DNA from 2 places in the Paenibacillus sp. FSL k6-2145 genome. Region 1 is predicted to be linked to the other one. Evidence: a T-box and tRNA genes for the amino acid it is inferred to sense, from the RefSeq annotation. Region 1 holds a T-box; the other holds one or more tRNA genes.
The links. The T-box of region 1 lies ahead of leuS (leucine--tRNA ligase). A T-box ahead of a tRNA ligase gene usually reads a tRNA of that ligase, here a tRNA-Leu.

Region 1 (16,118 bases):
GAGCTTTCACCATTGTCTTTCCATGCGCCAACTTCATGGTTAAACGAGTGGGTTGAAGCGACGGTATACAAGCCGCTGCAGATGGGTACTTTTGTACTTGTAGAGGGCGGTGTACTGGGCTTTGGCGCGATTGGTATGATTCATTCATCTGAACGTAGTCATATGCTGCGTCTTGGTGAGAAAGTTAAATGTCGGGTGACACTGGTACGTGAAGACGGACGTGTGAATCTGGCCATGACTCAACTCAAACAAGTTGGACGTAACGAAGATGCAGACAAGCTGCTCGCCTTTATGAAAGAGCGTCCTATGGGCGGCATGCCTTACTCTGATGCAACTCCGCCGGATATCATCAAGCAGCGCTTTGGCATCAGTAAGTCCGCTTTCAAGCGTGCCTTGGGCAAATTGATGAAGGACGGATTGGTGGTCCAAAAGGAAAGCTGGACGTATCTGTCCGAATCTGCTCCTGCGGATCAAAGTGAAAACAAGTAATTCTTTTGATTAAATAGTTGTAATATGGAACTCGCATAAGGCAGGGATAGGCTGGGTAAACACCGGATGCCCCTGTCTTTGCTTTTGTTAGCAGGATTGGAAAATGAAATTGAAAGTGCGGTGCCTGACATGTCTTACCGGAAATTTGCCTATGTGTATGATGAATTAATGGAAGATATGCCTTATCCAGACTGGATAAGGTTTGCAAGAACAGCATGGGAAAAGCATGGAATGCCCAAAAGTGTCGCTGAACTTGGCTGTGGAACGGGCTCCATTACAATCCCGCTCGTGAACTCCGGTTTCGAAGTGACAGGCATTGACCTCTCATCAGATATGCTGTCGGTTGCACGCAGCAAGATGGAGGCTACGCCTCAGGGTCATCGCTTGTACCGTGAGGGCAGTGTCCGTTGGGTGCAGCAGGATATGCGGGAATGGCGAGTTCCGGAACCTGTGGATTCGGTGATATCTTTCTGTGATTGCGTCAATTATCTGCTTGAACAAGAAGATGTCATTCGAACATTCCAGCGGACATACGAGATGCTGAAGCCTGGTGGAACGTTCCTGTTTGATGTGCATCATCCCAATACCCTTATTCGTTATGATGAAGAGCAGCCTTTTGTACTGGATGAGCGCTCCGTGTCGTATATTTGGACTTGTGATCTGGATCAGGATCGCTGTGAGATTGAGCATCATCTCAGTATTTTTTCGCGTGTGGATGATGGTAGCAAGGATATGTACCAGCGCTTTGAAGAAGTTCATGTACAGCGTGCATATAATCCGGACTGGATGAAGCTGGAGTTGTCCAAAGCAGGCTTTAGAGACGTGAAGGTATATGCGGATTTTGAATGGAAAGAGGCCGGAGACAGCGCACAGCGCTTGTTCTACGTGGCTGTGAAGTAAGAGCGAATAATGAGAACTGTCCTTATGTATGTTGCATAAGGGCAGTTTTTTTGTTTGATTTACCATGGAGAATGAATAGCAATATTCTTAAATAGGGTAAAGGAATGCAAGAAAAGATATATCGACGTGACAAAAAGTATTGCCAGTTAAAGTAAAGGAGGCGATAATAGTCGGATAGAAAGCGTTTTCTGAGGAAATAAATCAAATGTCAATGTGAGGTGTAGAAGTGGAAAGTACATATAAAACAAGACTTTCGTCAGAACAGTTGAATGCCATAATAAAGCAGCATTTCTCTGCAAGTATACAGGACTACAAGGAAATGGTGGATGGCTGGGCCAATCATGCATATCTCATTACCCTAAGTGACGCACAGCGGGTGGTACTCAAAATTGCACCGTCGGCTTCGACAAATCTGATGCGCTGTGAACAGGATCTCATGATTGCCGAAGTTGAGGCACTACGCCTCATCACGGAGCTACAGGATGTTCCCGTGCCCCAAGTGCTGGCTTATGATGATTCGTTAACTATGGCTTCAGCGCGTTATTTTATCATGGAGTATATGTCTGGAACACCCTATAATCAGGTTAAGGATCAATATTCTGCGGAAGAGCAGGAAGCCATTGAACACCAGCTGGGTCGGTACAATCGTCGAATTAATGAAATCAAGGGTGAGAAGTTTGGATATTTCTCGGAGCAAAAACAGCGATATTCCACATGGAAAGAAGCATTTATGAATTTGATGGAGGACATTCTTACCGACGGGGAAGAAGCCGGGATTACATTTTCGATCGATTACCCTGAATTGAGAGGTTTGATTGAACAAAAATCAAATGTGCTGGACGATGTCAAAGAACCTGTGCTTGTCAGTTGGGATCTGTGGGACGGCAATGTTCTAGTAGACAAAGGTCGTATCACAGCGATTATTGATTTTGAACGTTCACTGTGGGCAGATCCTTTGATGGAGCATTATTTCAGTCATTTTAACTATACTCCCGGTTTTGTGAAAGGGTATGGGCATGCGATTACAACTGAAAGTGAGCTGAAAAGAAGAAGTCTATATGACTTGTACTTTGATCTGGTGCTGCGCATAGAGTGCGCTTATCGCCAATATGATAATCAGGAACATGTGAATTGGACCATTCATAATCTGGAGGAAGGCATTGAGCGTTTTCGGTTATCCTGAACAGCAACTAGCGTTATGAAGGGTACAAACCGTAGACTTCAAGATGGCGATTATAACGTGTAATATTGACTTTGGTCTTGCTTTTTTATATAATGGTCCCGATATTGTATACATATTTCGATGATAAGGATCAGTAGTAATTCCTGTACATAACAGAGAGCCGGCGGTTGGTGCAAGCCGGTTGACAGTGATTTGCGAACTCGCCTTGGAGAAATGCGGTGATTACACCATTCTGTTTAACCTGCTTGTATAAAGCTTGGGTTCAGGAATGGAAATCCGCATCGGTTAACCGCCGTTACAGGTCCAAAGGGAGTGGATGACGAAGCACGTTCGTCCGCTAACTAGGGTGGTACCACGGGAATTCAACCTCTCGTCCCTAGCGCTGCAAACGCTACGGGATGCTGAGGTTTTTTTGTTGCAATTAAAGCTAAAGCGAATAACCTGAAGGAGGAACAATAGATGAGTGAGAATAACCAGCCAAAACACGGCTATCAGCCACAAGTCATGGAAAAAAGTTGGCAGCAATACTGGGATGCAAATAAAACGTTTAAAACGGGTGAGGACCCTGCTAAACCGAAATTTTATGCACTGGATATGTTCCCTTATCCATCCGGTTCAGGTCTGCACGTAGGTCACCCGGAAGGATATACGGCAACGGATATCGTTTCCCGTTACAAACGTATGCGCGGTTACAACGTATTGCACCCAATGGGTTGGGATGCTTTCGGCCTGCCTGCTGAGCAGCATGCACTGGATACAGGTGAACATCCACGAGATATTACATTCCGTAATATTGACAATTTCCGTCGCCAGATCAAATCGCTTGGTTTCTCCTATGACTGGGATCGTGAGATCAGCACAACGGACCCTGAATATTATAAATGGACACAATGGATCTTTATCCAGCTGTACAATAAGGGCCTCGCTTATGTGGATGAAGTTGCAGTTAACTGGTGTGAAGCCCTTGGAACGGTACTTGCTAATGAAGAGGTTATTGATGGCAAGAGTGAACGTGGTGGACATCCGGTTGTACGCAAACCGATGCGTCAGTGGGTCCTGAGAATTACCGAGTATGCAGAGCGTCTGTTGGAAGACCTGGAAGAGCTGGATTGGTCTGAAAGCATCAAGGATATGCAACGTAACTGGATTGGTAAATCGACAGGTGCAGAAGTTGTATTTGCCATTGAAGGTCGCGAGGAAGTCATTAAGGTGTTCACTACCCGTGCGGACACATTGTTTGGTGCGAGCTTTGCAGTACTTGCTCCGGAACATGAATTGGTAGAAGCAATTACAACCGATGACCAACGTGAAGCTATTCAGGCTTATCAGGAGCAGGCTTCTCGTAAGAGTGATCTGGAACGTACAGATTTGGCCAAAGACAAAACAGGTGTTTTCACTGGCGCTTATGCAATCAATCCCGTTAATGGTGCAAAACTGCCGATCTGGATTGCTGATTACGTTCTTGCAGGTTACGGTACAGGCGCGGTTATGGCTGTTCCGGGTCATGATGCACGTGACTGGGAATTTGCGAAGCAGTTCGGTCTGGATATCATCGAGGTTATTCAAGGTGGCGACGTTACACAAGAGGCATATTCGGGTGATGGCGCGCATGTGAATTCCGATTTCCTGAACGGACTGAACAATGAAGAAGCGGTTGCCAAGATGATTGCTTGGCTGGAAGAGAACGGTAAAGGACAAGGGAAAGTAACCTATCGTCTGCGTGATTGGCTGTTCAGCCGTCAGCGTTACTGGGGTGAGCCAATCCCGATTCTGCATCTGGAAGACGGAACGATGAAGACCGTACCGGAGGATCAACTTCCACTGCTGCTGCCTGATATCGACCAGATCAAACCTTCGGGTACTGGAGAATCACCACTGGCGAATGTTACGGAGTGGGTGAATACGGTAGATCCGGAAACGGGAATGAAGGCACGTCGTGAGACCAACACCATGCCACAATGGGCAGGTAGCTGCTGGTATTACCTGCGCTTTATCGATCCGCACAATGACAAGGAACTGATCTCCAAGGAGAAACAGCAGCAATGGCTGCCAGTTGATCTGTACATTGGCGGAGCAGAGCACGCGGTACTTCACTTGCTGTACGCTCGTTTCTGGCACAAAGTGCTGTATGATCTGGGTGTTGTGGAGACCAAAGAACCTTTCCACAAACTGGTTAACCAAGGTATGATCCTGGGTACCAATAATGAGAAAATGAGTAAATCCCGTGGTAATGTCATTAACCCGGATGAAATCGTGAATGAATTCGGTGCAGATACATTGCGTCTGTACGAGATGTTCATGGGACCATTGGAAGCGACAAAACCGTGGAATGCAAACGGGGTTGAAGGCATGCACCGCTTCCTGTCACGTGTATGGCGTCTCTTCATTAACGAAGACACAGGAGCCATCAATGACAAGATTACGGTGGACGGTGGAACGGATGAGTTCAAGCGGACTGCTCATAAAACGATCAAAAAAGTTACGGAAGATCTGGAACACCTGCGCTTCAATACATCCATCAGCCAGCTGATGATTTTCATCAACGATGCATACAAAGCCGATACACTGCCTCGCGAAGCGATGGAAAACTTTGTGCAACTGTTGTCACCACTGGCACCGCATATGGCAGAGGAACTGTGGAGCCGTTTGGGTCATGAAGGTGGAATCTCTTACGTGGCTTGGCCTAAATATGATGAGTCCATGACAGTGGATGCGGAAGTAGAAATCGTTGTTCAGGTAAACGGTAAAATCGTAACTCGTGCTACGATCGCAAAGGATCTGGATGCACAGGGTATGCAGGACTTTACGATGGAGCTGGTACCTGTTAAGCAGGCGCTGGAAGGCAAGACCATTCGCAAGGTCATTGCCGTTCCAGGCAAACTCGTTAATATTGTTGCCGGTTAATCTCACCGGCTCGGAATAGTTCATCCAGCTTTAACAAATCTTCATCATATTTGTCATGTGTCGTGTGGATCAGGCTGTCGAAAACACCGTCGAGACTTACCTTCAGCAGTGCAAGTGCCTGAGCGGTAATACCGCCAGGTACAGCGACACGAGCCTGAAGCTCTTGAGGGGTGTATCCTCCTTCGGTGAGCAGCTTGCCTGTGCCCAGGAGCATTTCGCCAGCCAGAGCGCAGGCATCTGCCCTTTTGATACCTGTCAGCTTCACCGCACTTTCGATCCACTGTTCCAAAAAGAACGATATGAATGCAGGTCCGCAACTGGAGAAGTCGGATGTAATTCGTGTACAGGCTTCATCCACTTGGTACGGCCTGCCTATATGACTGAGCATACTTTCCAACACAGCGCGGTCTTCACTGGTCATTCGTTCGCCATGTATGCAGAGGGATGCTCCACTGCCGACTTGGTGTGTGACGCTGGGAATTACCTTGGAGACTTTGCAAGGAAGTGAAGATTCCAGATGTCGCAGCTGCACGGGACTGGTGATCGAGACAATTATATGATTGGGATTCACGACAGGCAGGATGTCGTCAATAACATGTTTGAATTCAAGCGGCTTCACGCACAGGAAGATGATGTTACTTCGGATCACCGTTTCCCGATTGCTCTGGGATTCATGCAGACCGGGGTAACGGAGGGATAACTGACGTACTTTGGACGGGGTTCGATTGCTGGCGGCGATCTGCCGGGGCTCAAGTGCACCCGATTGGATCAGGGCATAGATTAGCAGGCTGCCCATGCTGCCGGTTCCGATAAATCCAACCTTCATTGTTTCAGGCCTCCTTTCATGCTTTACGGTACTGGCGCAGTTCATTCCCTCTATTCTATGCGTGTGGACCTGTTTCACATGACATGAAAAATGCACAACTTGTTTCATCAGGAAAGTTCAACGGTTCGGAAGCACCGCCCGTGTTCGAAATGAATGATTTTGAATTCAGGGAGAGGTGTGGAAGAATGAGATGGAATAAAGGAATGACCATTGCTGCTGCGGTGGTTGGAAGTATACTCATATTATGGTCGGGCAAAAGTGAACAACCACCTAGTGGCTGGGAACCCTTGCAGCTCGGCACCGAGAAGCCGACGATAGAGCAGGAACTCCCTGCTGTTCAGTCGGCTACTTCGGTTCAGGGCAATACAGGAACATCTTTTGGAACGGATGTAAGTGGGCTGCAGACTGGAAATGAGGCAAAGGCAGGAGAGTCTAAAGAGCTTGCGAGCGTTGCAGTTGAAGGTGATTCAGTAGTTCAAACTACAAGTCAGACGAACGATATTCCATCGGCTACTGCTACTTTGACTGAACCGGTTGTGCAGGGTACGAATTCGAATCCTTCGGTTACCTCCGAGACGGGCTCGAACAGTAATCCACCTGTAGTTCGTGAGGAAGCTGGCGACAATGGCAAGATTGATGTGAATACCGCACCTGTCTCCAAGCTTACAGAGCTTCCCGGAATCGGGGAGAAGAAAGCTCAGGCCATTGTGGACTATCGGAATGCACATGGTCCTTTTGCAAAAGTCAGTGATCTGACAAAGGTCAAAGGAATCGGCATGAAGATGCTGGAGAAGATGGCACCTTATGTGCAGATTCGGTAATATTAGAATAAAAAATGTGTTGAGCGGGAGGAAAGCAGCATGAGTACAGTAGAGGTACGCAAGGACTGGGATACGTATTTTATGGACATCGCGTATATGGTTTCCACCCGTTCCCGCTGTTCGCGTCGTCATGTGGGTGCAGTTCTTGTTCAGGGAAAGAAACTGCTGGGAACAGCCTATAATGGTGCACCCACCGGCGTCCCGGATTGTTCTGAAGCAGGTTGCATGATATCGGAAGAGTATGAGTTGGTCGTGACCGATGGGCAAGAAGAAATGGTGAAAAAGCAACGATGCATTCGCACAATTCATGCGGAGCAAAATTTGCTTTTATTCACAGATCGAATCGACCGCGAAGGCTCGTCCGTGTATGTGACCGACGAACCGTGCTGGACATGTGCCAATATGCTGGCGAATAGCGGGATTACAGAAATCGTGTTTCATCGTTCTTATCCTAAAGATACCGGCAAGGTTACAAATATGATGGAACAGAAGGGCATAACATTCCGCAGGCTGGAGAATTACCAGCCCCCGCGGGAAACGATGATGACCGTGAGCAATTAATGTAAATATGATCGAATACGCGAGGGAGAACCTCCGGCAAGCCTGAATTGGCTTTCCGGGGGTTTTTCTGCGTTCAACGGGTGAAATGAAGGAGGGGTAGAAATGAAAGGCAGACCATTATTAAGTTTTACGATTTGTTGGTTGTGCGGGAGCGGGATAGCTTGCGCGTTAACAGGCTGGACGTTAATCTGGGGGTTAATTGGAGCTCTGGCATGTTTGCCACTTTTACTTCGTTTTATGGATGTGCGTGGATGGTCTGTTTTATTTTTACTCGCTGCCTTTATTGGAGGCGCTACACATTGGGAGTGGAATGACGCACGCAATCATAGCCGTCTGCCTGAGACTACCCATATCGCTACTAGAGAATTAGATGGTCTGGTAGCCGAAATTCAGGGTGAGCTTGTGTCAGATGTACGTATTGATGGAGATCGGGCTGATTTTAAGATGCAGATGTCTTCAATATTGCCCATATCGGATTCATCAGCAGATACAGATCTGGCAGCATCATCTGCATTCCAAATAGATGAACAATTAATGGTACAAGTCAGACTGTTGGAGGAAGAAGAACAACAGGTAGCAGCGGGTTGGAAGAGGGGAGATGTAATTACGCTTAATGGTTCTTTTGCCCTTCCTGGCGAAGCAAGGAACTTTGGCGGGTTTGATTATCGCAGTTATTTGCGAACCCTGCATATCCACTGGTTGTTCAAAGTGAAGGGAGTCAGTTCCGTCACAGCAGTTGCTCCTGAGGGACTTGGACAATATAACGTACTACGGTGGACGGATTGGACTAGGCATAAGTTGGGCTCGGCGGTTGAGCAGTTATTTCCAGAGCCTCATTCAGGATATATGAAGGGTCTTATTATCGGGATGGCTACTGATATCGATCCAGGCACCTATGGTCAGTTTTCACAACTGGGTCTAACGCATATCCTGGCAATCTCCGGGACCCATGTAGCTGTATATGTAGCTTCTCTTCTCCTTATTCTATCCTGGCTAAGGCTTACCAGAGAGACGGCACTTACGATTGTTCTGATCCTGGTTCCAGCTTATGTACTGTTATCCGGTGGATCACCTTCAGTTATTCGAGCAGGGATTATGTCCATGATTGGGTTGTATATGGCACGTCGCGGTCTCGCCAGAGACGGTCTTCAGATGATCAGTGCAGCAGCATTACTGATGATGTGGTGGGACCCGTACTTTTTGCTAAGTGTGAGCTTCCAGTTATCCTTTCTTGTGACCGCAGGTTTGATGATCTACATGCCATTGATTAACCGACTGTTCAGCAACTGGCCGAAATCTCTGGCTGCAACAGCATCCGTTACGGTGACCGCTCAGTTGATTTCATTCCCAGTAACCATTCTCTATTTCAATCAGTTCTCATTACTTTCATTTGTGGCCAACTTTCTGCTGGTTTCTTTAATCAGTGCCATTGTATTACCTCTAGGGACGGTTGCCATGCTGTTGTCATTCCTATGGGTTCCCTTGGCGAAACCTCTCGCGTGGGTTGCGATTCAACTGAATCAACTGACATTTGTAAGCGTGGAGTGGATGAACAGCCTGCCAGGTTTTGTATTGATCTGGGCAACACCTTCCCTGTTATGGATTGCTGCATATTATGCCGTGTTGTTTGCCCTACTCTACCTGTTGCATCATGGCAATGGTGAGCAGCGAGAAACAGCGTTTATTGAGGAGGATACGGCACCTCTTGTGAGGCGACAACCTCCAGTTACCATGGGGAATGTGGGCATTCGCTCTTCGATGTCTAACGTAGCACAGGATCAAGGTAAGAACCGTGTAGATGGAAAAGAAACTTCATTAACGACATTAGGAGCCAGTATTGCCTGGCCGGAGTATACAAGTGCATTTACTGCACGAGGTGCAGGTTATTATGCGCATCAACGAATGAGTAAAGTTCAGCGTGGGTTGTGCGGCTTGCTCGCAATCAGCTTTGTTGCTGGATTGTGGTTGGCATATCAGACTCCCAAGCCTGCTGGAACCGGCATTGTGCAGTTTTTGGATATTGGTCAGGGAGACAGTACATTGATTACAACCCCGGAAGGCAAACACATTCTGGTGGATGGCGGGGGAACAGTTAGTTTTGGGAACACCGAAAAGACTTGGAAAACAAGACGTGATCCTTATGAGGTAGGTGCCAAGGTGGTTGTTCCTCTGTTGAAAAAAAGAGGCATCCATCAACTGGACGCTGTCATTGTAACGCATGCAGATCAGGATCATGCCGGAGGACTACAGGCTGTGCTGGAACAGATTCCAGTTAAACGTTTCATGTTTAATGGCACGACCAGCGGTAAAGAAAACTTTGATAAATTACTGAATACAGCCATGGAACGGAAAATTCCTCTGTACGCCATTCAGCAGGGCATGTCCTATAAGGCTGACAAGCAGACGAGTTTACATTTTATAGCTCCGGATCTGGCACATATGGATGTAAATGTATCAGGCAATTTGCCTGTGTCTGAACACCAGAATCATGATTCCGTTGTATTTTTGCTGGACATGGCTGGGACTTCCATGTTGTTCACTGGAGATATGGATGCTGCAGCCGAGCAGGACCTGCTCTATATGATTCAGGATGGATCATTAGCTGCCCAGTTTGAACAGAAAGGTGCAGATATTGGAGTTACAGAGGGAGTTGTAAAAAGGGTACTTACACGCCCGTTGCAGGTTGATTCAAAAGATACTTCTGCATCTGTCTCCATTGACGTTCTAAAGGTCGCTCATCATGGTAGTAAAACGTCGTCCACCGAAGCCTGGCTCCAATACTGGAATGCCAAAACCGCCGTGATATCTGCAGGACTTAACAATACATATGGGCATCCCAATCCGGGAGTGATGGAACGTTTGGAGGCTATTGGGTCAGATATTTATCGGACGGATCAGATGGGTGAGGTCCAGATGAGAGTGAAAGATGGGAAGATCGATATCCGGTACAAGCTGGTTGGAGTTGAGTAACGGATTTTACAAGCCCCGCATAATAAGCAGGTTGAAGAGTGCATAAAAACGGATGTGACGGCACGCAACCTATTTATCGGTGTGATGATAAATGTAAAAACGCCGATTTAATACCAACTGGAAGGTTAAAAAGACAAGAGAACATAAAACAATGTGGATAGTTTGAGCAGAAAAAGTATTGAAGTTACGTGTAAATATCGAGTAGATGATCCCACCTGTGAAGCCTAATAGAACATATGCTGCAATAGCAACGATTAATCTCATATACGTATTATCTTTTTTTCTGTATAAAAGTAATCCATCCGCCAATATAGAAAGTGGCGTAATTAAGAAAAGTAAAATAGCGAGGTTAATCAATAATCCAACCGCAAATTTATACCCGAATGAATAATAGTAAGTATTCTCTAATCTTTCATCTATAGGGACATAGTGATATATCCCCATTGCAAGTGAAATGAGAACTGCAGTTAATACAGCTGCAACTATTTTTCCGCGCGGCCTATTGATTCTATGGGATTTTGTCATTCGAATATTGACCTCCATCTTAAATAACTATATTCAACAAGAGATAAACTAAGGGAGTTACTATATTTTAACATACAGAGGTTGAAGAAACAGTTAAACGATTTTATGCTGATTGAGATGATACCAATTCATCACTTAATCACTTCAATTGATTGCAGGTTACAGCACAGCACAAAAAAAGCCCGCTTTCCGTTACACTCCACGAGGGAGAATATCGGAAAACGGGCCATTTTTTCAAATGGTAGAAGAAATATAAGAACTACTCCACGCCATCCTTAAAGTGTTTGTTCCAGTGTTTATCGCCTTTGTGCAACAGATCTTCTACCGTTTTCTCAAGAGTCATCAACAGCTGTGCTCTGACATCAAGTACGGTTTCTCTGTACAAGCGTTCTTCCGATCCAACGATTTTATCGCCGTATAATGCCTGTGCAGCTACGTACTTCCGATGTTCCTCGACCAGAGTATCAATGGACTCCAATGCATGTTCCACAAAGTGGGAAATACTTTGGTATTCTTTGGGCATTTGTTCTTTTAAAGCTTGAATTTTCGCAAGAGCTGGCATGCTCATCACCTCGTGTTTATGAATGTAAATTTACAATACACTATTTTCATGAAAATTGCATTAAAATCAGCTTAAATTTGGACAAATTTCGACTTTTTTTATTTTAGGAGCCAAAAAAGTGCTTATCTATAATGTATGCCATTGCATTTGAATTGAGTCGTGTAAGTAATGGAATCCCTTTTGGATACGTTTGGTGACTCATTATGCAATTTCTGTTATTCTAAGAGAAGATTTCAGCGGCCCTAATACATACGCCGTTATTTTGTTATGGCAAATTAAAAAAATACTTAACTTTGCAACAATTTTATTGATGATTACGTCTGTAAGGTTGCAGGGAGAGGGGGATCCTTTGTGGTAGAGCCGGAACTCATCAGAGCCGCTCAATCGGGCGATCGCGACGCTCTAATTACCCTATTGCGGGAGATTGAACAACATGTCTATCGGACCGCATATTACATTCTAAATAATGAACAGGACGCTTTGGATGCTGCGCAGGAAGCGTTGATCCGAATTTACACCAAAATCAACTCATACGAAGAAAAGGCCCAATTCAAAACATGGGTACAACGCATCGTTACGAACATCTGTATTGATAAATTCAGAAGAACCAAGCCGTCTGTCTCCATTGACGAACATGACATGGTTTTTCAGGATAATCAGGATGTGGAATACGAGGTCATGTCTACATATGTGGCCCAAGACATTCAGGATGCGATCAACAAGCTTCCCGAGCATCATCGTACCGTTATTGTTCTAAGATATTTGCAGGACTTATCCTACAATGAAATTGCGGATTGTCTCGATCTTCCGTTGAATACGGTGAAATCTTATTTATTTAGAGCCAGACAGCAATTACAGAATCTACTACAGGAATATCAGAAAGGTGGTGTGACAGGATGAAATGCGAAGAGGTGGTGGAATGGATGCACCGCTATCTGGATCATGATCTGGGCGAGGCGGAAACCGCGCAGATGCTACAGCATGTGGCGAAGTGTCCGGAGTGCGCCGAGAATTTTAGTTTACTCAGAGCTCTTTCCAGAGAACTGGAAGAATTACCGCAAGTAAGCCCGAAATTTAGTCTGGTTGATGCGATTATGCCACAGCTTGATGCCATTGACGAAGCACGGAAGGAACAAAGTAGCACCATACAGGAAATGAATCCTGTCCCCGCTGCATTTGAGAATTTACAACGTTCAAGTGAGAGGAAAACGAAGCAAAAATGGCTTAACTCAATGGCAGGACGTATGTCCATGGGTGCAGCGGCAGCAGCAGTTGTTTTGGGATTTGCCATCTGGGGATACCAGCCTGAACAGATTGAGAATGCCGATTCCATGCTGATGAGCTCTGGGGCTTCTCAAGAGAGTGGCAATGTGGATGAGAATCCATTGAGCAAGAGTATTGAAAATTCTGATCCTGCCACTTCAGCCCAACCAAGCAGCAACGATGTGTTTGTGGATCAATCGAATGTTTCACCGACTGAACCAGACAACCAAGGCGTAGAAACCTTGCCTGAAGAGAATGGTGGAGATAAGGTACAGGAGCCTGAAGTTCAATCAGATCCGGCACCTCAACAACCGGCTACCGAATCAACACCTGCTCCGAATAAAGGAACTCAGGATAATTCGTCTAAAACTCCTCCGACCGATAATCAGAATAATCAGGTTCAGAACCAAGATTCTGAGCAGAGAATTCAGGGATCAGGAGATTCTCCTAAATCTTCTGCAGATGGGGAAGAGAATGGAGTAACAGAAACGGAAAATGGAGATGCGAAATCCTTCACTTCTCAGGATACAACACCTAATATGACTGAAGATGTTCCGGTTGAAGGTAATACTGTACCTGATTCCAGTGCAGGTGCAGACGCTTCTGGAGGAAACAAAGGATTCGCGGCAGGACCGGATCAGGGAATGACTACAACGGCAGCACCAAAAGAATGGAAATCACCTGACGGCTCCTATGTAGTTATGCTTATTGGTGATCAACTCAGCATATACTCCAAACCTGCCAATGAACCGGATGTTCTAAATTTGGTTGAACAACGCAGTATAGAGGGGACACTGAAGTCAGCGAGTTGGTCCAAGGATGGTACTCTATTTAATTACGAAACGGACAAGGACGGAACAACGGCGAAGAACTCGTTTAATGTACCTGCTGTTTCAGGTGGAGCTCCTGCGAAATAATTAAAAATGGGGAGTGCGCTCCTCTAAACGAAAGAACATTTTCAGTATGACAAGCATATAGTGGAAGTAACAAAACGTCCTATCTCAGTTCAAACAACTGACGTCGTATGACCGCGCACCGGCTTTTTCTAGAACTGCTGGTGTCTGCGTTTATATAGATGTAGGACAGGGGACCTTCATCCATAACTGGATGTAAGGTCCCTTTGTTGTCTTGCGTTTTTTCTGGTAGGATAAGAGGGATAAGGAGGCGCCGTGAATGGATGTAAAAAGTGCAACAAAGGCAATACGTAATGGAGAAACGGCACCGATCTATGTGCTGTACGGAACGGAGAAGTACCAGATACAGCAATTTACGGATATGTTAAAAGAACAGGTTATTGAAGAAGAACATCGTGATTTTGCGATTATTCCATATGATTTGTCTGAAACGGCTGTGGAGGTCGTTATTGAAGAAGCAGAGACTGTACCTTTTCTCGTTCCTCGCAAATTAATTATTGTAAGGGACGCGAGCCTGTTCACCGCAGGTAAAGAATCCAAGATTGAACATCAGGTTGATCGTCTGCTTACATATATGGAAAATCCGGCAGATTACAGTACGATTGTTTTCTTGGCCCAAGGGGATAAGCTGGATGAGCGTAAGAAACTGGTGAAGGCTGTCAAGAAACAGGCAGTAGTTCTTGCTTTTGCTCCGCTCAGTGGAGATGAGTTATTGAATTGGATAGTGAAACTGGCGAAGCAGCGGGATGTTTCCTTGGAGACGGGAGCGGCGGAAACGTTGATCAGCTATGCAGGAACAGGTCTTCAGACCCTGTCTGCTGAAGTAGACAAGTTATGTTTGTTTGCGGGTAATGGGGGGACAATCAAGCGTGCTGATATCGAGTCACTGGTTGCCCGTAGTACAGAGCAGAATGTATTCTCGCTGGTCGAAGAACTCGCTAATTTGCGACTGGAGAAAGCGTTGGCTCTTTTCTATGAGTTGCTGAAGCAGCGGGAAGAACCGATTAAAATTGCGGCTTTAATCGCACGTCAGTTTCGGATCATGATCCAGGTGAAAGAGTTGGGCCAACAAAGTTACTCCCAGCAGCAGATTGCCAGTCAGCTTGGTCTGCATCCGTATGCTGTTAAGATTGCGGGTGAACAAGCTCGTAAATTTCAGCCGGAACGTCTGAGAATGATTTTGAGTCACCTCAGCGAACTGGATTACCAGATGAAAACAGGAGCGGTGGATAAAGTGCTTGGTCTGGAGCTGTTCTTATTGAGACTTGGTGCCTGAATGGACACGTAAACGTAATAGATTACTAGTGTGAATAACAAACAAAGCGACCTTTACTCCATGATCGTTTAATCATCGGAATAAAGGTCGCTTTTGTTTGTGTCTTATACTTATCGAATCAGATACTAAAAAATCCTGAAAGCCTATGCTGTTCAGGATTTTTCCATTGGATCGTATAAGTAACGCTTCTTACGCTTGTGCGGAAAGAGCGTTCAGTTTTTTCGCCAAGCGAGACTTTTTGCGTGCTGCAGCATTTTTATGAACCAGACCTTTAGTTACAGCCTTGTCCAGCTTTTTGGAAGCAGCTTGAATCGCAGCTTTTGCAGTATCAACTTCGTTACTTACCAGAGCAGCATCAGCAGCTTTAACAGCTGTACGGAGTGCAGACTTCTGGGAAGCGTTGAGTGCGCGGCGCTTGTCGCTCGTTTTTACGCGTTTAACAGCGGATTTGATGTTTGGCATTACATTCACCTCCTGTAAGGCATTTGCATGAATACAAACGTTTCACAACTTAAAATATTCTATCACGCTAGCATGTAAAATGCAACAGATATTCCTACGATGTTCGACATGCTGTATAAAGAAACCCTTTTTCCCACACAATATGCTCAAATGCGGTAAGGGAGGCAGGGACAGAATGACACTGGATTTGCAAAACTATACAGTTCGTACCGATTTGGCGATCGACTCCAAGGAAATGGCGCAAGGTGGACAGAAACAGACGATCCCCGGACTGCGGGAAGATGTGGAGAAAAAAGAGGGCATTACGATTACACGTATTGATGTCCTAACTGAAGAAGCAGCAACGGCTATTGGTCGGGTGAAAGGTCACTATGTCACCTTGGAAGTACCTTCACTACGGAATGGTGATACCGAGTTGCAGGAGCGAGTTGCTGCCGAGTTCACACGTGAAATGGAAGATTT
Region 2 (16,118 bases), 2.4 Mb from region 1:
TATAAAGCCCACAGGCTATGGAGTTCATTTATTAGATTTGATACCGACAGAATAGATAGCAGCGTTATCGAGTAGAGGTATTATGTTTCTTATTTTATAGAACGAATGTAATGATGTTGAATAGGTCTGTTCACAACCTATATTGAGACAGGTTAGACTGGTGAGTGTATATAGGATATAGTAAGAGGATATTGCCATTGGAAAAAGAGATTATGAAGAGATTGAATCAAATATATAGTTAGTTTGCTGATGGGATATTTTACAAGTAGTAATTGTATTGTGTATATGATATATTCTATTTCCGGCCAAAAAAACACGAGAAACAAAGTGCCGCAGGCAAAACAAATAAGCTTCGAAAGAAACTTAAAAAAAGAGCTTGCTAAGTTGGATCGGAAGTGTTATGATATAAAAGTTGCTGAGGAGAACAATGCTCGGTAACAAAACAAGTTTGATCTTTGAAAACTGAACAACGAGTGAGTAAACATTCTGCTTGCAGAATGAACGCGAAAGTTTGAAACAAGCCTTGGCTTGGATCGGCTGGAGCACAAATGAGATTTTTAATCTCGTCAGATTCAAAATGAGCTTATCGCTCTTTTCAATACTTTATTGGAGAGTTTGATCCTGGCTCAGGACGAACGCTGGCGGCATGCCTAATACATGCAAGTCGAGCGGACTTGAAGAGAAGCTTGCTTCTCTGATGGTTAGCGGCGGACGGGTGAGTAACACGTAGGCAACCTGCCCTCAAGTTTGGGACAACTACCGGAAACGGTAGCTAATACCGAATAGTTGTTTCCTTCGCCTGAAGGAAACTGGAAAGACGGAGCAATCTGTCACTTGGGGATGGGCCTGCGGCGCATTAGCTAGTTGGTGGGGTAACGGCTCACCAAGGCGACGATGCGTAGCCGACCTGAGAGGGTGATCGGCCACACTGGGACTGAGACACGGCCCAGACTCCTACGGGAGGCAGCAGTAGGGAATCTTCCGCAATGGGCGAAAGCCTGACGGAGCAATGCCGCGTGAGTGATGAAGGTTTTCGGATCGTAAAGCTCTGTTGCCAGGGAAGAACGCTTGGGAGAGTAACTGCTCTCAAGGTGACGGTACCTGAGAAGAAAGCCCCGGCTAACTACGTGCCAGCAGCCGCGGTAATACGTAGGGGGCAAGCGTTGTCCGGAATTATTGGGCGTAAAGCGCGCGCAGGCGGTCATTTAAGTCTGGTGTTTAATCCCGGGGCTCAACCCCGGATCGCACTGGAAACTGGGTGACTTGAGTGCAGAAGAGGAGAGTGGAATTCCACGTGTAGCGGTGAAATGCGTAGATATGTGGAGGAACACCAGTGGCGAAGGCGACTCTCTGGGCTGTAACTGACGCTGAGGCGCGAAAGCGTGGGGAGCAAACAGGATTAGATACCCTGGTAGTCCACGCCGTAAACGATGAGTGCTAGGTGTTAGGGGTTTCGATACCCTTGGTGCCGAAGTTAACACATTAAGCACTCCGCCTGGGGAGTACGGTCGCAAGACTGAAACTCAAAGGAATTGACGGGGACCCGCACAAGCAGTGGAGTATGTGGTTTAATTCGAAGCAACGCGAAGAACCTTACCAGGTCTTGACATCCCTCTGACCGGTACAGAGATGTACCTTTCCTTCGGGACAGAGGAGACAGGTGGTGCATGGTTGTCGTCAGCTCGTGTCGTGAGATGTTGGGTTAAGTCCCGCAACGAGCGCAACCCTTATATTTAGTTGCCAGCACTTCGGGTGGGCACTCTAGATAGACTGCCGGTGACAAACCGGAGGAAGGTGGGGATGACGTCAAATCATCATGCCCCTTATGACCTGGGCTACACACGTACTACAATGGCCGGTACAACGGGCTGCGAAATCGCGAGATGGAGCCAATCCCAACAAAGCCGGTCTCAGTTCGGATTGCAGGCTGCAACTCGCCTGCATGAAGTCGGAATTGCTAGTAATCGCGGATCAGCATGCCGCGGTGAATACGTTCCCGGGTCTTGTACACACCGCCCGTCACACCACGAGAGTTTATAACACCCGAAGTCGGTGGGGTAACCGCAAGGAGCCAGCCGCCGAAGGTGGGATAGATGATTGGGGTGAAGTCGTAACAAGGTAGCCGTATCGGAAGGTGCGGCTGGATCACCTCCTTTCTATGGAGAATCGTTTCCTGCAACGGAAACATTCAAATATGTAGCTAAGCTACAAAATACTCACTCGTTGCTCAGTTTTGAGAGCTCAAACTCTCAAACAGCTTGCTTTTGCATGGAGCTTGTTCTTTGAAAACTAGATATCGAAACGAAACAAACGCGAATTAGAACATTCCTTTAAGCTGATCTTGTGTAAACAAGTGAAGTGTTTTTATAAGGTAGATTGCATGAGCGAGTGATCGAAATGGAACGACTTTTGGATTTGCGTAAGCAAACCAAGCGGAGTGACAGCTCGAACACGAGCGATATGGTTAAGCTACTAAGAGCACACGGAGGATGCCTAGGCGCTAGGAGCCGATGAAGGACGTGGCGAACAACGAAACTGCCTCGGGGAGCTGTAAGCAAGCTTTGATCCGGGGGTGTCCGAATGGGGAAACCCAGCTGGGGTAATTTCCAGTTACTCACAACTGAATACATAGGTTGTGTAGAGGCATACCAGGGGAACTGAAACATCTAAGTACCCTGAGGAAGAGAAAACAATAGTGATTCCGTCAGTAGCGGCGAGCGAACGCGGAGAAGCCCAAACCAGAGAGCTTGCTCTTTGGGGTTGTGGGACGTCTCACATGGAGTTACAAAGGAACCGGTTAAGCGAAGAGGTCTGGAAAGGCCCGCCAAAGAAGGTAAAAGCCCTGTAGTTGAAAGTCTGTTCCCTCCGAGACGGATCCCGAGTAGTGCGGGGCACGTGAAACCCCGTATGAATCCGGCAGGACCATCTGCCAAGGCTAAATACTTCCTAGCGACCGATAGTGAAGCAGTACCGTGAGGGAAAGGTGAAAAGCACCCCGGAAGGGGAGTGAAATAGAACCTGAAACCGTGTGCTTACAAAAAGTCAGAGCCCGTTTTAGGGGTGATGGCGTGCCTTTTGTAGAATGAACCGGCGAGTTACGTTCCCGTGCAAGGTTAAGGTGAAGAGCCGGAGCCGCAGCGAAAGCGAGTCTGAATAGGGCGACTTAGTACGTGGACGTAGACCCGAAACCGGGTGATCTACCCCTGTCCAGGGTGAAGGTGCGGTAACACGCACTGGAGGCCCGAACCCACGCATGTTGAAAAATGCGGGGATGAGGTGGGGGTAGCGGAGAAATTCCAATCGAACTCGGAGATAGCTGGTTCTCCCCGAAATAGCTTTAGGGCTAGCCTCGGAAAACAGAGTCGTGGAGGTAGAGCACTGATTGGGTGCGGGGCCCGCAAGGGTTACCAAGCTCAGTCAAACTCCGAATGCCATAGACTTACTTCCGGGAGTCAGACAGTGAGTGCTAAGATCCATTGTCAAAAGGGAAACAGCCCAGACCATCAGCTAAGGTCCCCAAGTGTGTGTTAAGTGGGAAAGGATGTGGAGTTGCACAGACAACCAGGATGTTGGCTTAGAAGCAGCCACCATTGAAAGAGTGCGTAATAGCTCACTGGTCGAGTGACTCTGCGCCGAAAATGTAACGGGGCTAAACACACCACCGAAGCTATGGCTTGATGCTTTGCATCAGGGGTAGGGGAGCGTTGTATAAGGGTTGAAGGTGTACCGTAAGGAGCGCTGGACATTATACAAGTGAGAATGCCGGTATGAGTAACGAAAAGATCAGTGAGAATCTGATCCGCCGAAAGCCTAAGGGTTCCTGAGGAAGGCTCGTCCGCTCAGGGTAAGTCGGGACCTAAGGCGAGGCCGAAAGGCGTAGTCGAAGGACAACAGGTCGAAATTCCTGTACCACCGTAAGCCGTTATGAGCAATGGGGGGACGCAGTAGGGTAGTGACGCGGACTGATGGATGTCCGTCTAAGCAGTAAGGCTGATGTGTAGGCAAATCCGCACATTGTAAGGCTGAGCTGTGATGGGGAGCGAAAATTATAGTAGCGAAGGTCATGATCTCACACTGCCAAGAAAAGCCTCTAGCCAGGTGAAGGTGCCCGTACCGCAAACCGACACAGGTAGGCGAGAAGAGTATTCTAAGGCGCGCGGAAGAACTCTCGTTAAGGAACTCGGCAAAATGACCCCGTAACTTCGGGAGAAGGGGTGCCCCGGTAGTGTGAATAGCACGAGGGGGCCGCAGTGAAAAGGCCCAAGCGACTGTTTAGCAAAAACACAGGTCTGTGCGAAGCCGTAAGGCGAAGTATACGGGCTGACGCCTGCCCGGTGCTGGAAGGTTAAGGGGAGTGGTTAGGGAGTAATCCCGAAGCTGTGAACCGAAGCCCCAGTAAACGGCGGCCGTAACTATAACGGTCCTAAGGTAGCGAAATTCCTTGTCAGGTAAATTCTGACCCGCACGAATGGCGTAACGACTTGGGCGCTGTCTCAACGAGAGATCCGGTGAAATTTTAATACCTGTGAAGATGCAGGTTACCCGCGACAAGACGGAAAGACCCCATGGAGCTTTACTGCAGCTTGATATTGAATTTGGGTACGATCTGTACAGGATAGGTGGGAGCCTTTGAAGTGGGAGCGCAAGCTTCCATGGAGGCAACGTTGGGATACCACCCTGATCGTATCTAGGTTCTAACCTGGTACCGTAATCCGGTGCGGGGACAGTGTCAGGTGGGCAGTTTGACTGGGGCGGTCGCCTCCTAAAGAGTAACGGAGGCGCCCAAAGGTTCCCTCAGAATGGTTGGAAATCATTCGAAGAGTGCAAAGGCATAAGGGAGCTTGACTGCGAGACCTACAAGTCGAGCAGGGACGAAAGTCGGGCTTAGTGATCCGGTGGTACCGCATGGAAGGGCCATCGCTCAACGGATAAAAGCTACCCTGGGGATAACAGGCTTATCTCCCCCAAGAGTCCACATCGACGGGGAGGTTTGGCACCTCGATGTCGGCTCATCGCATCCTGGGGCTGAAGTAGGTCCCAAGGGTTGGGCTGTTCGCCCATTAAAGCGGTACGCGAGCTGGGTTCAGAACGTCGTGAGACAGTTCGGTCCCTATCTGTCGTGGGCGTAGGAAATTTGAGAGGAGCTGTCCTTAGTACGAGAGGACCGGGATGGACGTACCGCTGGTGTACCAGTTGTTCCGCCAGGAGCACCGCTGGGTAGCTATGTACGGACGGGATAAACGCTGAAAGCATCTAAGCGTGAAGCCCCCCTCAAGATGAGATTTCCCAGTATGTAAGACCCCTTGAAGACGACGAGGTAGATAGGCTGGGGGTGGAAGTGCAGCAATGCATGGAGCTGACCAGTACTAATCGGTCGAGGGCTTATCCAATAGCAAGTTGTAATTCGCATGTTTCGTTTCGAATCTAGTTTTCAGAGAACAACACTCTGAAATGTAAGCTACGCGTTTGGTGGCGATGGCGGAGGGGTTCCACACGTACCCATCCCGAACACGACCGTTAAGCCCTCTAGCGCCGATGGTACTTGGACCGCAGGGTCCTGGGAGAGTAGGACGCCGCCAAGCGAAACCCCATTGGGGTATTTTTTTTCGAAAATTGATAAGGGCCCTTAGCTCAGTTGGTTAGAGCGCACCTCTGATAAGGGTGAGGCCGGTGGTTCGAGTCCACCAGGGCCCATAGCAAGACCACAACAAAGAAATACACCAGAGTATGGGGCCATAGCTCAGCTGGGAGAGCGCCTGCCTTGCAAGCAGGAGGTCAGCGGTTCGATCCCGCTTGGCTCCACCATTCCCTGATAGCTCAGTTGGTAGAGCACTCGACTGTTAATCGAGTTGTCACAGGTTCGAGCCCTGTTCGGGGAGCCAGTAAGGCCCGTTGGTCAAGGGGTTAAGACACCTCCCTTTCACGGAGGTAACAGGGGTTCGAATCCCCTACGGGTCATAAAATGGAGGCTTAGCTCAGCTGGGAGAGCATCTGCCTTACAAGCAGAGGGTCGGGGGTTCGATCCCCTCAGCCTCCACCATATAACTTTATAACGACGCGGGGTGGAGCAGCCCGGTAGCTCGTCGGGCTCATAACCCGAAGGCCGCAGGTTCAAATCCTGCCCCCGCAATTATACTTTCCTTGAGAAAGTGATCTGGAACCGTGGTGTAGTTGGCCTAACATGCCTGCCTGTCACGCAGGAGATCGCGGGTTCGAATCCCGTCGGTTCCGCCATTTTTTATTTTAGTAAGGCTCGGTAGCTCAGTCGGTAGAGCAGAGGACTGAAAATCCTCGTGTCGGCGGTTCGATTCCGTCCCGAGCCACCATATATAACACCTTTAATACGCCGGTGTAGCTCAACTGGTAGAGCAACTGACTTGTAATCAGTAGGTTGGGGGTTCAAGTCCTCTCGCCGGCACCATGTAATCCTGGAGGATTAGCGAAGCGGCCAAACGCATCAGACTGTAAATCTGCTCCCGTACGGGTTCGGTGGTTCGAATCCATCATCCTCCACCAGTTTTTCTATGAGTCATTAGCTCAGTTGGTAGAGCACCTGACTTTTAATCAGGGTGTCGAAGGTTCGAGCCCTTCATGACTCACCATTATATGCGCGTGTGGCGGAATTGGCAGACGCACTAGACTTAGGATCTAGCGTCTTTGACGTGGGGGTTCAAGTCCCTCCACGCGCATCCCTTATTTGCGGAAGTGGCTCAGCGGTAGAGCATCGCCTTGCCAAGGCGAGGGTCGCGGGTTCGATTCCCGTCTTCCGCTCCAATATTTTGCGCCCTTAGCTCAGCTGGATAGAGCGTTTGACTACGAATCAAAAGGCCGGGAGTTCGAATCTCTCAGGGCGCGCCATTATAACTTCATATTTTGCCGGCGTGGCGGAATGGCAGACGCGCTCGACTCAAAATCGAGTGGGAAACCGTGGAGGTTCGAGTCCTCTCGCCGGTATAGATAACGGGATGTAGCTCAGCTTGGTAGAGCACCTGGTTTGGGACCAGGGGGTCGCATGTTCAAATCGTGTCATCCCGATTGTTGTTATGCGGGTGTAGTTCAATGGTAGAACTTTAGCCTTCCAAGCTAATAGCGTGGGTTCGATTCCCATCACCCGCTTAAATATTGAAAAGAAAGAGATGGTACTAACCGTCTCTTTCTTTTTTTGCGTTCACAGGTTTATTGGCAATTTACCGCGTGGTGCTCTCAGAGAGTATATGGCTCTTTATCATGTATCAGAATGTATCCCACGTTTGCATAAATTTCCCCACCTTTTGTCCTTGATAATTGTGGACGCTGTTCAAGTGAAACAGGTCTAACGCATCTTATAAGGCCTGGATATAAGCTTCTTCATCACATTTTATAAAAACGCTTACAAAAATAGCTTGCGTAAATCATTAACCTGTAATACCATATCAATTAAGCGCTTAACCTTTAGGGGTAAGGCGCTTAAACTTAACGTAGATTAAGCGCTTAACCCGTAAAGGAAAGGAAGGCGATCAATTCATGAATACAATTCGACTAACGATGGCCCAGGCACTGCTTCGATACCTGGATCAGCAATATATCTCGGTTGACGGGGTGGAAACCAAGTTTGTGAAGGGAATCATCGGTATTTTTGGACATGGCAACGTAACAGGCATTGGAGAAGCGCTGGAGCGCAGTCCGGGAAGCCTAACGTATATGCAAGGGAAGAACGAACAAGGTATGGTGCATACGGCAGCGGCCTATGCCAAGCAGAAGAACCGTAGACAGATCTATGCATGCACTACATCCATTGGACCTGGTGCTTTGAATATGATTACAGCAGCGGCTACTGCAACGGTGAACCGGATTCCGGTTTTATTGCTTCCAGGAGATAACTTTGCTACACGGGAACCAGACCCGGTACTGCAGCAGTTGGAAGTGAGCAGTGATTATACAATCTCAGCCACTGATCCATTCAAAGCCGTCAGTAAATACTGGGATCGTATCGTTCGTCCTGAACAGTTGATGATTGCTGCTACACAGGCCATGCGTGTGCTTACCGACCCGGCAGAGACGGGAGCAGTAACGCTCGCATTGCCGCAGGATGTGCAGGCAGAAGCGTACGATTACCCTGAATCGTTCTTTGCCCGCAAAGTACATTATCTGGACCGTCGCCCTCCGGTACAGGCAGCCATTGAACGGGCCACGGAGCAGATTGCTCGTGGTAGCAAGCCGCTGCTCGTTGCAGGCGGCGGTGTGTTGTACTCTGAGGCGTCCGCCCAACTCGTGGAGTTCGCCGAGGCATTTGGTATTCCGATCGCCGAGACGCAGGCGGGCAAGAGCGCAGTTTCTTGGGACCACCCACTGAATGTGGGGGCCATCGGGGTTACAGGTTCTCTAGCAGCCAACAGGCTGGCGAGAGAAGCGGATGTGGTTATCGGCGTCGGTACTCGTTTCTCCGATTTTACGACGGCGTCCCGCTCTGCTTTTCAACATCCGGAAGCTTCATTCATCAACATTAACCTGAACGGCATGGATGCCGCCAAGTTAGGCGGGGAAGCCATTCTGGCAGATGCTCGCGAAGGATTGCAGGCTTTGCAGAAGGAATTGCAGCAAAGACAATACCGCAGTGCATATGGTTCATCTGAAATCGCTGATCTCCGCGCTGAGTGGAATGCAGAAGTGGATCGGCTGTATGCAGCTCAACATGAAGCAGGGCTGGCACAGACTACAGCAGTCGGCATAGTTAATCGGACGATTGATCCTTCCTCCGTTATTGTGTGTGCGGCAGGCAGTCTGCCAGGAGACCTGCATCGTCTGTGGCGTGCGGCTGAACCAAAGACGTATCACATGGAGTATGGATTCTCCTGTATGGGGTACGAGGTAAGTGGAGCGTTCGGAGCAGCACTTGCCGAGCCGGATCGTGAAGTGTACGCCATGGTCGGTGATGGCAGTTATCTGATGCTGCATTCGGAGTTTGTGACCAGTTTGCAGGAACAGAAGAAGATGACCGTTCTCTTATTCAACAACAATGGATTCCAGTGCATTCATAATTTACAGCGGGAACATGGTAGTGACGGGTTCGGCAATGAGTTCCGTTATCGGGAATCTGAGAGTGGACGACTGACCGGGGATTACATGCCAATGGACTTTGCTGCACACGCCCGAAGCATGGGAGCCAAATCTTATAGAGCGGAGACGGCAGAACAGCTGGAACAGGCACTCCGAGATGCGAAGAATGAAACGGTGAGTACATTGATTGAGATTCCGGTCGTGCCTGGAACCAACGCAGGTGGATACGAGTCGTGGTGGAATGTGGGTGTACCTGAGGTATCTGCTGAAGAGAAGGTAGTTCATGCTCATCACACGATGCAAGCCAACCGTGCCAAAGCAAGACCGATTTAATCCGATTTAATAGAGCATTCCTTCTAAAAAATGTAGCTATATTGGACTCCTCACGGTATAAGTTCGGTGGGACGTATTTATCTATATATTGAAACTAAAAGCACGGCATTCCAAGTGAACCACAATGTTGAACGACAAAGGAGACGTGGAGCAATGAGCAAGCTGCCATTCCAGCTTGGGATTCATCCGATCAATTGGGTCGGTGAAGATGTGAAGGAGCATGGTGATGCGACAACGTGTGCACAGATTCTGGATGACATTCAGCGTCTTGGGCTGACGGGTACAGAGATGGGACGCAAATATCCAACCGATCCTACTATTTTGCGTGAGGAATTGAGTAAAAGGAATATCAAGCTGGTCTCTCAGTGGAAATCAGTACTTTTCTCCGATCCGGCGTATCGTCAGTCAGAGCTGGACAGTTATCGCAGACATGCGGAATTTTTGCAATCCATGGGCAGTAAGGTGATCAGTACGGCCGAAGTAGGCGGGTCACTTCATTTTGATCCAAGACGGACACCGAATGAAAAAGAAGTACTCAGACTCAATGAATCTGAATGGCATATCCTTGCTGAAGGGTTGAACGAAGCAGGAGCTATTGCACGTGAACATGGGTTGAAGCTTACGTACCATCATCATGGAGGCACAGTGGTAGAGCAACCGGATGAGATTGATCGACTGATGGAGTTGACGGACCCTTCTCTCGTGTATCTACTCTATGACACAGGTCATGCCTACTATGGCGGAGCCGATCCACTTGAACTGCTGCGCAAACATTATGATCGGATCGCTTATATCCATCTGAAAGATATCCGCCCGCATGTGCTGGATGAAGCACGCGCGGAGCAATCTGACTTTGTCGGCTGTATTCGTAGAGGTGTGTTCACCGTACCAGGAGATGGATGCATTGATTTTGCACCAATTCTGCAAGAACTGATCACACGAGGATACGATGGCTGGGCGATGCTTGAAGGAGAACAGGACCCTGCGATTCATAACCCGTATGAGTATGCGAAGCGATCTTTGAACTATATGGAATCGTTATACCAACACAGCTGATTCGTTCAGCATTGCAGCGGTCAGAGGCACACCTATGAAGTGAAAAAGGAAGAAGGCCAGCAAGAGTATAATGTTACGATTGGAAAATAAAACTGACCTACTCTAGCCGTTTACAAGTTCTTACGATGGAATGAGTAGCTAGTCTAGATATCCATATACAACATGGAAAATCCCGCCACAGAAAGGGGCTCACATGCAATGACTTATGTATCCTTTCCGGTATCCAGGAAGAAGGATTTCACCGCGATTGGCCGCTTGTGCATCGACTTGAACGCTAATGAGATCAATCGCCCGATGGAAGAGACGATGACGTTCACGAAGTATGTTGGCGGCTCTCCGGCCAATATTACGATTGGCATGTCCAGACTGGGTATGGAGACGGCTTTTATCGGTAAGATCGCCAATGACCAGATGGGCAGATTCATCCAGAGTTATTTGGAGAAGAACGGCATCGACACATCAAATGTAGTTACAGATGACACCGGAGCGGTGACGGGGCTTGCTTTTACCGAAATCAAAAGCCCAACGGATTGCAGTATCCTGATGTACCGGGACAATGTAGCTGATCTGTTATTACAGGCGCAAGAGGTGCAAGAGCAGTTGATTGCTGACTCCAAAGTGCTGCTAATCTCAGGCACGGCCCTCGCGCAGAGCCCATCCCGTGAAGCCGTATTACAGGCACTAACGTATGCGAAAAAACATGGCACGGTTATTGTGTTTGATCTGGACTATCGCCCATACACTTGGACATCGGACGAAGAGACAGCGGTCTATTATAACCTCGCAGCCGAGAAATGCGATATCATCCTGGGTACACGTGAAGAGTTCGACATGATGGAGACATTCGACCACAATCCGGATCATAGCGATCAGGTAACTGCACAGAAATGGTTTGATTTCTCAGCGAATATTGTTGTAATAAAACACGGCAAGGAAGGCTCCATTGCTTATACACGCGAAGGGCTTTCTCACCGTGCGGACAGCTATCCGGCAAAAGTGGTCAAAACGTTTGGTGCAGGCGACTCCTATGCGGCCGGGTTCCTGTATGGATTGATGCAGGGCTGGACGATTGAGCGCAGCATGGCGTATGGCAGTGGCGCAGCAAGTATCGTCATTTCGAGCCACAGTTGTTCGGATGCGATGCCAACGGTGGAACAGGTGAATGACTACATTGAACGTTGCAATCGGGGCGAAATCACCGTGTCTTAAAGCTCGTTGCAATACTTTGAATAACACACTCATACAGATCAACATCAATGATATAAGTTGAACATACGGGATCACACATAAGTGAAGGGAGACAGGGCTATGGGAAAAGGAATTTCTGAAGCGTCTGCAACAGCGACAATGGTACAAAACTGGATCGGAGGTGCCTGGGTAACCCCAGTGGCAACTCGTACGGAGCCGGTTGTGAATCCGGCTACAGAAGAGGTTATTGCACATGTGCCACTCTCCGAACAAGCGGACGTGGATCTGGCGGTTCAGACAGCACGAGAAGCGTTCAAATCATGGAGCAGCACACCGGTTCCACGCCGTGCACGTATTCTGTTCCGCTACCAGCAGCTGCTGGTTGAACATTGGGAAGAGCTCGCCCGCCTGGTAACGCTGGAGAACGGTAAAAGTTACGCCGAAGCGTATGGCGAGGTATTGCGTGGTATTGAGTGCGTCGAATTCGCGGCAGGTGCCCCGAACCTGATGATGGGCAAACAACTGCCTGACATCGCGACAGGACTGGAGTCGGGCATGTACCGCTACCCAATCGGCGTAATTGGGGGGATTACCCCATTCAACTTCCCGATGATGGTGCCGTGCTGGATGTTCCCACTGGCTATTGCGTGTGGTAACACGTTTGTTCTGAAGCCGTCCGAGCGTACACCGCTTCTGGCAGGCCGCCTGGCAGAGCTGTTCAAGGAAGCAGGGCTTCCGGATGGCGTGCTCAATATCGTACACGGTGCACATGATGTCGTGAACGGGTTGCTGGAACATAAGGATGTTCAAGCGATCTCCTTTGTCGGATCACAACCTGTGGCTGAATACGTCTACACCACTGCATCCAAGCATGGCAAACGGGTACAGGCACTGGCTGGCGCCAAAAACCACTCCATCGTTATGCCGGACGCCGATCTGGATTTAACCGTGAAAGAGATTACCAGTGCAGCCTTTGGCTCAGCAGGGGAACGTTGCATGGCATGTTCGGTTGTTGTGGCTGTGGGCGATGTGGCTGACGAACTGGTACAAAAGCTGGTGGAAGCAGCAGACCGCATTACCATTGGTAACGGTATGGATGAGGGCGTGTTCCTCGGTCCTGTCATCCGTGGACCACATAAAGAACGCACACTCAGTTACATTGAATCCGGAGAGCAGGAAGGCGCGGCATTGATCCGGGATGGACGTAAGGATCAGGCGATAGGTGAACCCGGTTATTTTGTAGGGCCAACGGTATTCGACCAAGTTGATAGCAATATGAAAATCTGGCAGGATGAGATCTTTGCTCCAGTACTCTCGGTGGCAAGAGTGTCTACGCTGGAGGAAGCCGTTGAACTGGCGAACCGTTCCGACTTCGCCAACGGGGCGTGTCTGTTCACCCGCAGCGGAGCGAGTATGCGTCAATTCCGTGAAACGATTGATGCGGGCATGTTGGGTATTAACCTGGGCGTACCTGCGCCAATGGCATTTTTCCCGTTTTCGGGCTGGAAGAAGTCCTTCTATGGTGATCTTCATGCCAATGGTACGGATGGTGTTGAATTCTACACTCGCAAGAAGATGGTAACGGCGCGCTGGTAACAACCAGAGCATCACTCGGGCTAAGGGAACGCCTAGCCCATATGGACGCACATAGGGAGGATAACGGAATGGGCAAGGACAAAGTGAGAATTGGCATCATTGGTGCTGGACGGATCGGCAAAATTCATGCAGACAATCTCCTGCGCAACCCGCATGCCGAGATTGTGGGAATCAGTGACTTGTTTGCAGGTCCTGAATTGGAGGCTTGGGCCTCCGACCGTGGCATCCCTGTGATAACAACGGATAGCAGCCAGTTGATCTCGATGCCTAATGTAGACGCGGTGCTGATCTGTTCTTCAACTGATACACATGTGCCGCTGATTGAACAGGCCGCTCAGGCGGGCAAACATATCTTTTGCGAGAAGCCGGTCAGCATGGATCTGGCACAGACCCAAGCGGCGGTAGCAGCAGTTCAGAAGGCTGGTGTGAAGCTGCAAATTGGTTTTAACCGCCGATTCGATCACAACTTCAGACGGATACGTGCACATGTGCAGGATGGTACGATCGGTGATCCGCATATTATCAAAATTACTTCTCGTGACCCGAGTCCACCGCCTGCGGAGTATATCCGGGTGTCTGGCGGGATTTTCATGGACATGATGATCCACGATTTTGACATGGCACGGTATCTGTCCGGGAGTGAAGTGGAAGAAGTGTACGCTCAGGGCAACGTCCTGATCAATCCGGTTTTTGCGGAACATGGTGACGTGGATACAGCGATTGTAACGATGACTTTTGCCAATGGAGCAATTGGTGTTATTGATAACAGTCGTCAGGCTGTATACGGGTATGACCAGCGTGTTGAAGTATTTGGCTCGATGGGCAGCGCCGCAGCGGCGAATGATCATCCGAATACGGCTGAGATCAGTACAGCGGCCGGGCTCATGCGCGACAAACCGTTACACTTTTTCCTAGAACGCTACAATGAAGCGTATGTGCAGGAGACAGCTCTCTTTATCGATGCGATCATCCATGATACACCAGTTATCGTAGATGGCCACGATGCAGTACAGGCAGAACGAATTGCGCTGGCAGCAAAACTGTCCATGGAGCGGGGAAGACCTGTGAAGCTGAGTGAAGTCCCTGGGGTGTCACTGGAATCGCAAACGGCAACGCCATAGGTGGATGATTAAAGTCATTTTTTTCTAATAGAGCGCAAGAATGGTCCAGGTTTTTGTTTTTTTATAAGTATCAGGTTGTTGTGAACGAATACAGAAAGGAGTGGATGGCAAGATGTCAGAACGTATTGTAAAACCCGTGGTCAACCCGGAGGGGGACGGTACACTTATCAACGTAACACCGGAGTCGGCCGGGTGGGAATATGTTGGATTTCAGGTAGCGAAGTTGGCAGAAGGGGAGACGTTAACCCGTGAGAGCGGTGATCAGGAACTCTGTGTGGTGCTTCTCAGTGGTTTCGCCAATGTAAGTACCCGGGAGCACACATGGGATAATATCGGGAAAAGAATGAGTGTTTTCGAGAAAATTCCGCCGTATTCAGTTTACGTCTCAACTTCCGATCAAGTGCAGATTACAGCACGTACCGAACTGGAAGTCGCTATATGTGTTGCACCCGGTAAAGGCACGTATCCGGCTCGTCTCATTGCACCCGAAGATGTAGGGGTAGAGGCGAGAGGATATGGCAATCTGGAACGCCAGATTCACAACATTTTGCCGGAACAGAAGGAAGCGGACAGTTTGCTCGTTGTTGAGGTATTCACACCAGATGGGCATTGGTCCAGTTACCCGCCACATAAGCATGATCGGGACGCACTCCCTGACGAATCTTTGCTGGAAGAAACGTATTATTTCCGTGTGCAGCCTGAGCAGGGGTTTGCCATTCAGCGCATATACACGGATGATCGCTCTGTGGATGAGACGCTAGCAGTGAAGAACGGAGAAGTGGTGCTTGTTCCGGACGGATATCATCCGGTAGGTGCTCCTCCGGGGTATGAGGTCTACTATCTGAACGTGATGGCTGGACCAACCCGGACCTGGAAATTCCATAACGACCCTGACCATGAGTGGTTGATGAAAAAGTAAAACAGTTCATGCTACGCACATTTTGCTCGCTTCAAGTTGCGTATGCAGACTTCCCCCTGCATAATGAGAAGAAGAGAACAATTATCTATGTATATTATATATAGCAAAAATGGGGAAAAACAATGAAAGCAACCATATACGATATAGCACGCGAGGCGGGTGTATCCATTGCAACCGTCTCGCAGGTCATTAATGGCAAAGGCAAGATCAGTGAGAAGCGGCGCGCCGAGATTATGGAGATCATGGAACGCCTTCACTATCAACCCAGCGCGATCGCAGCTGCACTTACAGGTAAGCAGACGTATACATTGGGGCTGCTCGTACCGGACATCTCGAACCCGTATTTCGCAGAACTGGCGAGAGCGGTCGAGGATCGAAGTCGTCAATTGGGTTACAGCGTGGTCATCTGCAGTACGGATAATAAGGACGAGCGGGTAGAGCGTTACCTGAATCTGCTTCAGCAAAAAAGGGTCGATGGCATGATGATCGGAACCGGGATCGATAATGCCGAAATTTTGTCACCCCTCTTGCAACAGTCAATACCTGTTGCTCTGATTGCCCGTCATATGCCATCGCTGTCGGTACATACGGTCACCATTGACGACATACTCGGCGGAGCACTCGCAGCGGGGCATCTGCTTGAACTTGGGCACACCAGTGTAGCGGTATTGTCGGAACCGTCCAAAGTCAGCAGCAGTCAGGAACGTGTACGTGGATTCCGTGAAACACTGATTAAGGCAGGTCATACGCTGGAACCGAATCAGATCCGAGAATCGGCAGCTGATCTGAGCTCAGCCAAAAAAGAGGCGCTACTGCTGCTCGGTGAGAACGATCACCCGACAGGTTTGTTCTGTTGTAATGACATTCAG

Region 2: it has a tRNA-Leu gene. The T-box ahead of leuS (leucine--tRNA ligase) is inferred to sense a tRNA for this amino acid. The anticodon was not compared.

What each region holds. Positions count from the first base shown of each region.
Region 1 is NZ_CP150267.1:19,156-35,273, reverse strand. It holds gene NZ043_RS00165 (S1-like domain-containing RNA-binding protein) at 1-489, shown strand, start outside; gene NZ043_RS00160 (class I SAM-dependent methyltransferase) at 619-1,389, shown strand; gene NZ043_RS00155 (aminoglycoside phosphotransferase family protein) at 1,616-2,572, shown strand; T-box leader at 2,684-2,953, shown strand; gene leuS (leucine--tRNA ligase) at 3,032-5,476, shown strand; gene comER (late competence protein ComER) at 5,457-6,302, opposite strand; gene NZ043_RS00140 (helix-hairpin-helix domain-containing protein) at 6,488-7,123, shown strand; gene NZ043_RS00135 (cytidine/deoxycytidylate deaminase family protein) at 7,163-7,684, shown strand; gene NZ043_RS00130 (ComEC/Rec2 family competence protein) at 7,787-10,654, shown strand; gene NZ043_RS00125 (hypothetical protein) at 10,724-11,179, opposite strand; gene NZ043_RS00120 (hypothetical protein) at 11,439-11,741, opposite strand; gene NZ043_RS00115 (sigma-70 family RNA polymerase sigma factor) at 12,093-12,641, shown strand; gene NZ043_RS00110 (zf-HC2 domain-containing protein) at 12,638-13,921, shown strand; gene holA (DNA polymerase III subunit delta) at 14,178-15,194, shown strand; gene rpsT (30S ribosomal protein S20) at 15,384-15,656, opposite strand; gene gpr (GPR endopeptidase) at 15,832-16,118, shown strand, end outside.
Region 2 is NZ_CP150267.1:2,443,703-2,459,820, forward strand. It holds rRNA gene NZ043_RS10770 (16S ribosomal RNA) at 604-2,156, shown strand; rRNA gene NZ043_RS10775 (23S ribosomal RNA) at 2,463-5,390, shown strand; rRNA gene rrf (5S ribosomal RNA) at 5,466-5,582, shown strand; tRNA gene NZ043_RS10785 (tRNA-Ile) at 5,621-5,694, shown strand; tRNA gene NZ043_RS10790 (tRNA-Ala) at 5,730-5,805, shown strand; tRNA gene NZ043_RS10795 (tRNA-Asn) at 5,807-5,882, shown strand; tRNA gene NZ043_RS10800 (tRNA-Glu) at 5,887-5,958, shown strand; tRNA gene NZ043_RS10805 (tRNA-Val) at 5,965-6,040, shown strand; tRNA gene NZ043_RS10810 (tRNA-Met) at 6,057-6,130, shown strand; tRNA gene NZ043_RS10815 (tRNA-Asp) at 6,157-6,234, shown strand; tRNA gene NZ043_RS10820 (tRNA-Phe) at 6,251-6,326, shown strand; tRNA gene NZ043_RS10825 (tRNA-Thr) at 6,346-6,421, shown strand; tRNA gene NZ043_RS10830 (tRNA-Tyr) at 6,431-6,516, shown strand; tRNA gene NZ043_RS10835 (tRNA-Lys) at 6,527-6,602, shown strand; tRNA gene NZ043_RS10840 (tRNA-Leu) at 6,609-6,689, shown strand; tRNA gene NZ043_RS10845 (tRNA-Gly) at 6,700-6,774, shown strand; tRNA gene NZ043_RS10850 (tRNA-Arg) at 6,782-6,858, shown strand; tRNA gene NZ043_RS10855 (tRNA-Leu) at 6,876-6,954, shown strand; tRNA gene NZ043_RS10860 (tRNA-Pro) at 6,962-7,035, shown strand; tRNA gene NZ043_RS10865 (tRNA-Gly) at 7,046-7,116, shown strand; gene iolD (3D-(3,5/4)-trihydroxycyclohexane-1,2-dione acylhydrolase (decyclizing)) at 7,504-9,369, shown strand; gene iolE (myo-inosose-2 dehydratase) at 9,523-10,425, shown strand; gene iolC (5-dehydro-2-deoxygluconokinase) at 10,624-11,634, shown strand; gene NZ043_RS10885 (CoA-acylating methylmalonate-semialdehyde dehydrogenase) at 11,734-13,209, shown strand; gene iolG (inositol 2-dehydrogenase) at 13,278-14,330, shown strand; gene iolB (5-deoxy-glucuronate isomerase) at 14,443-15,249, shown strand; gene NZ043_RS10900 (LacI family DNA-binding transcriptional regulator) at 15,372-16,118, shown strand, end outside.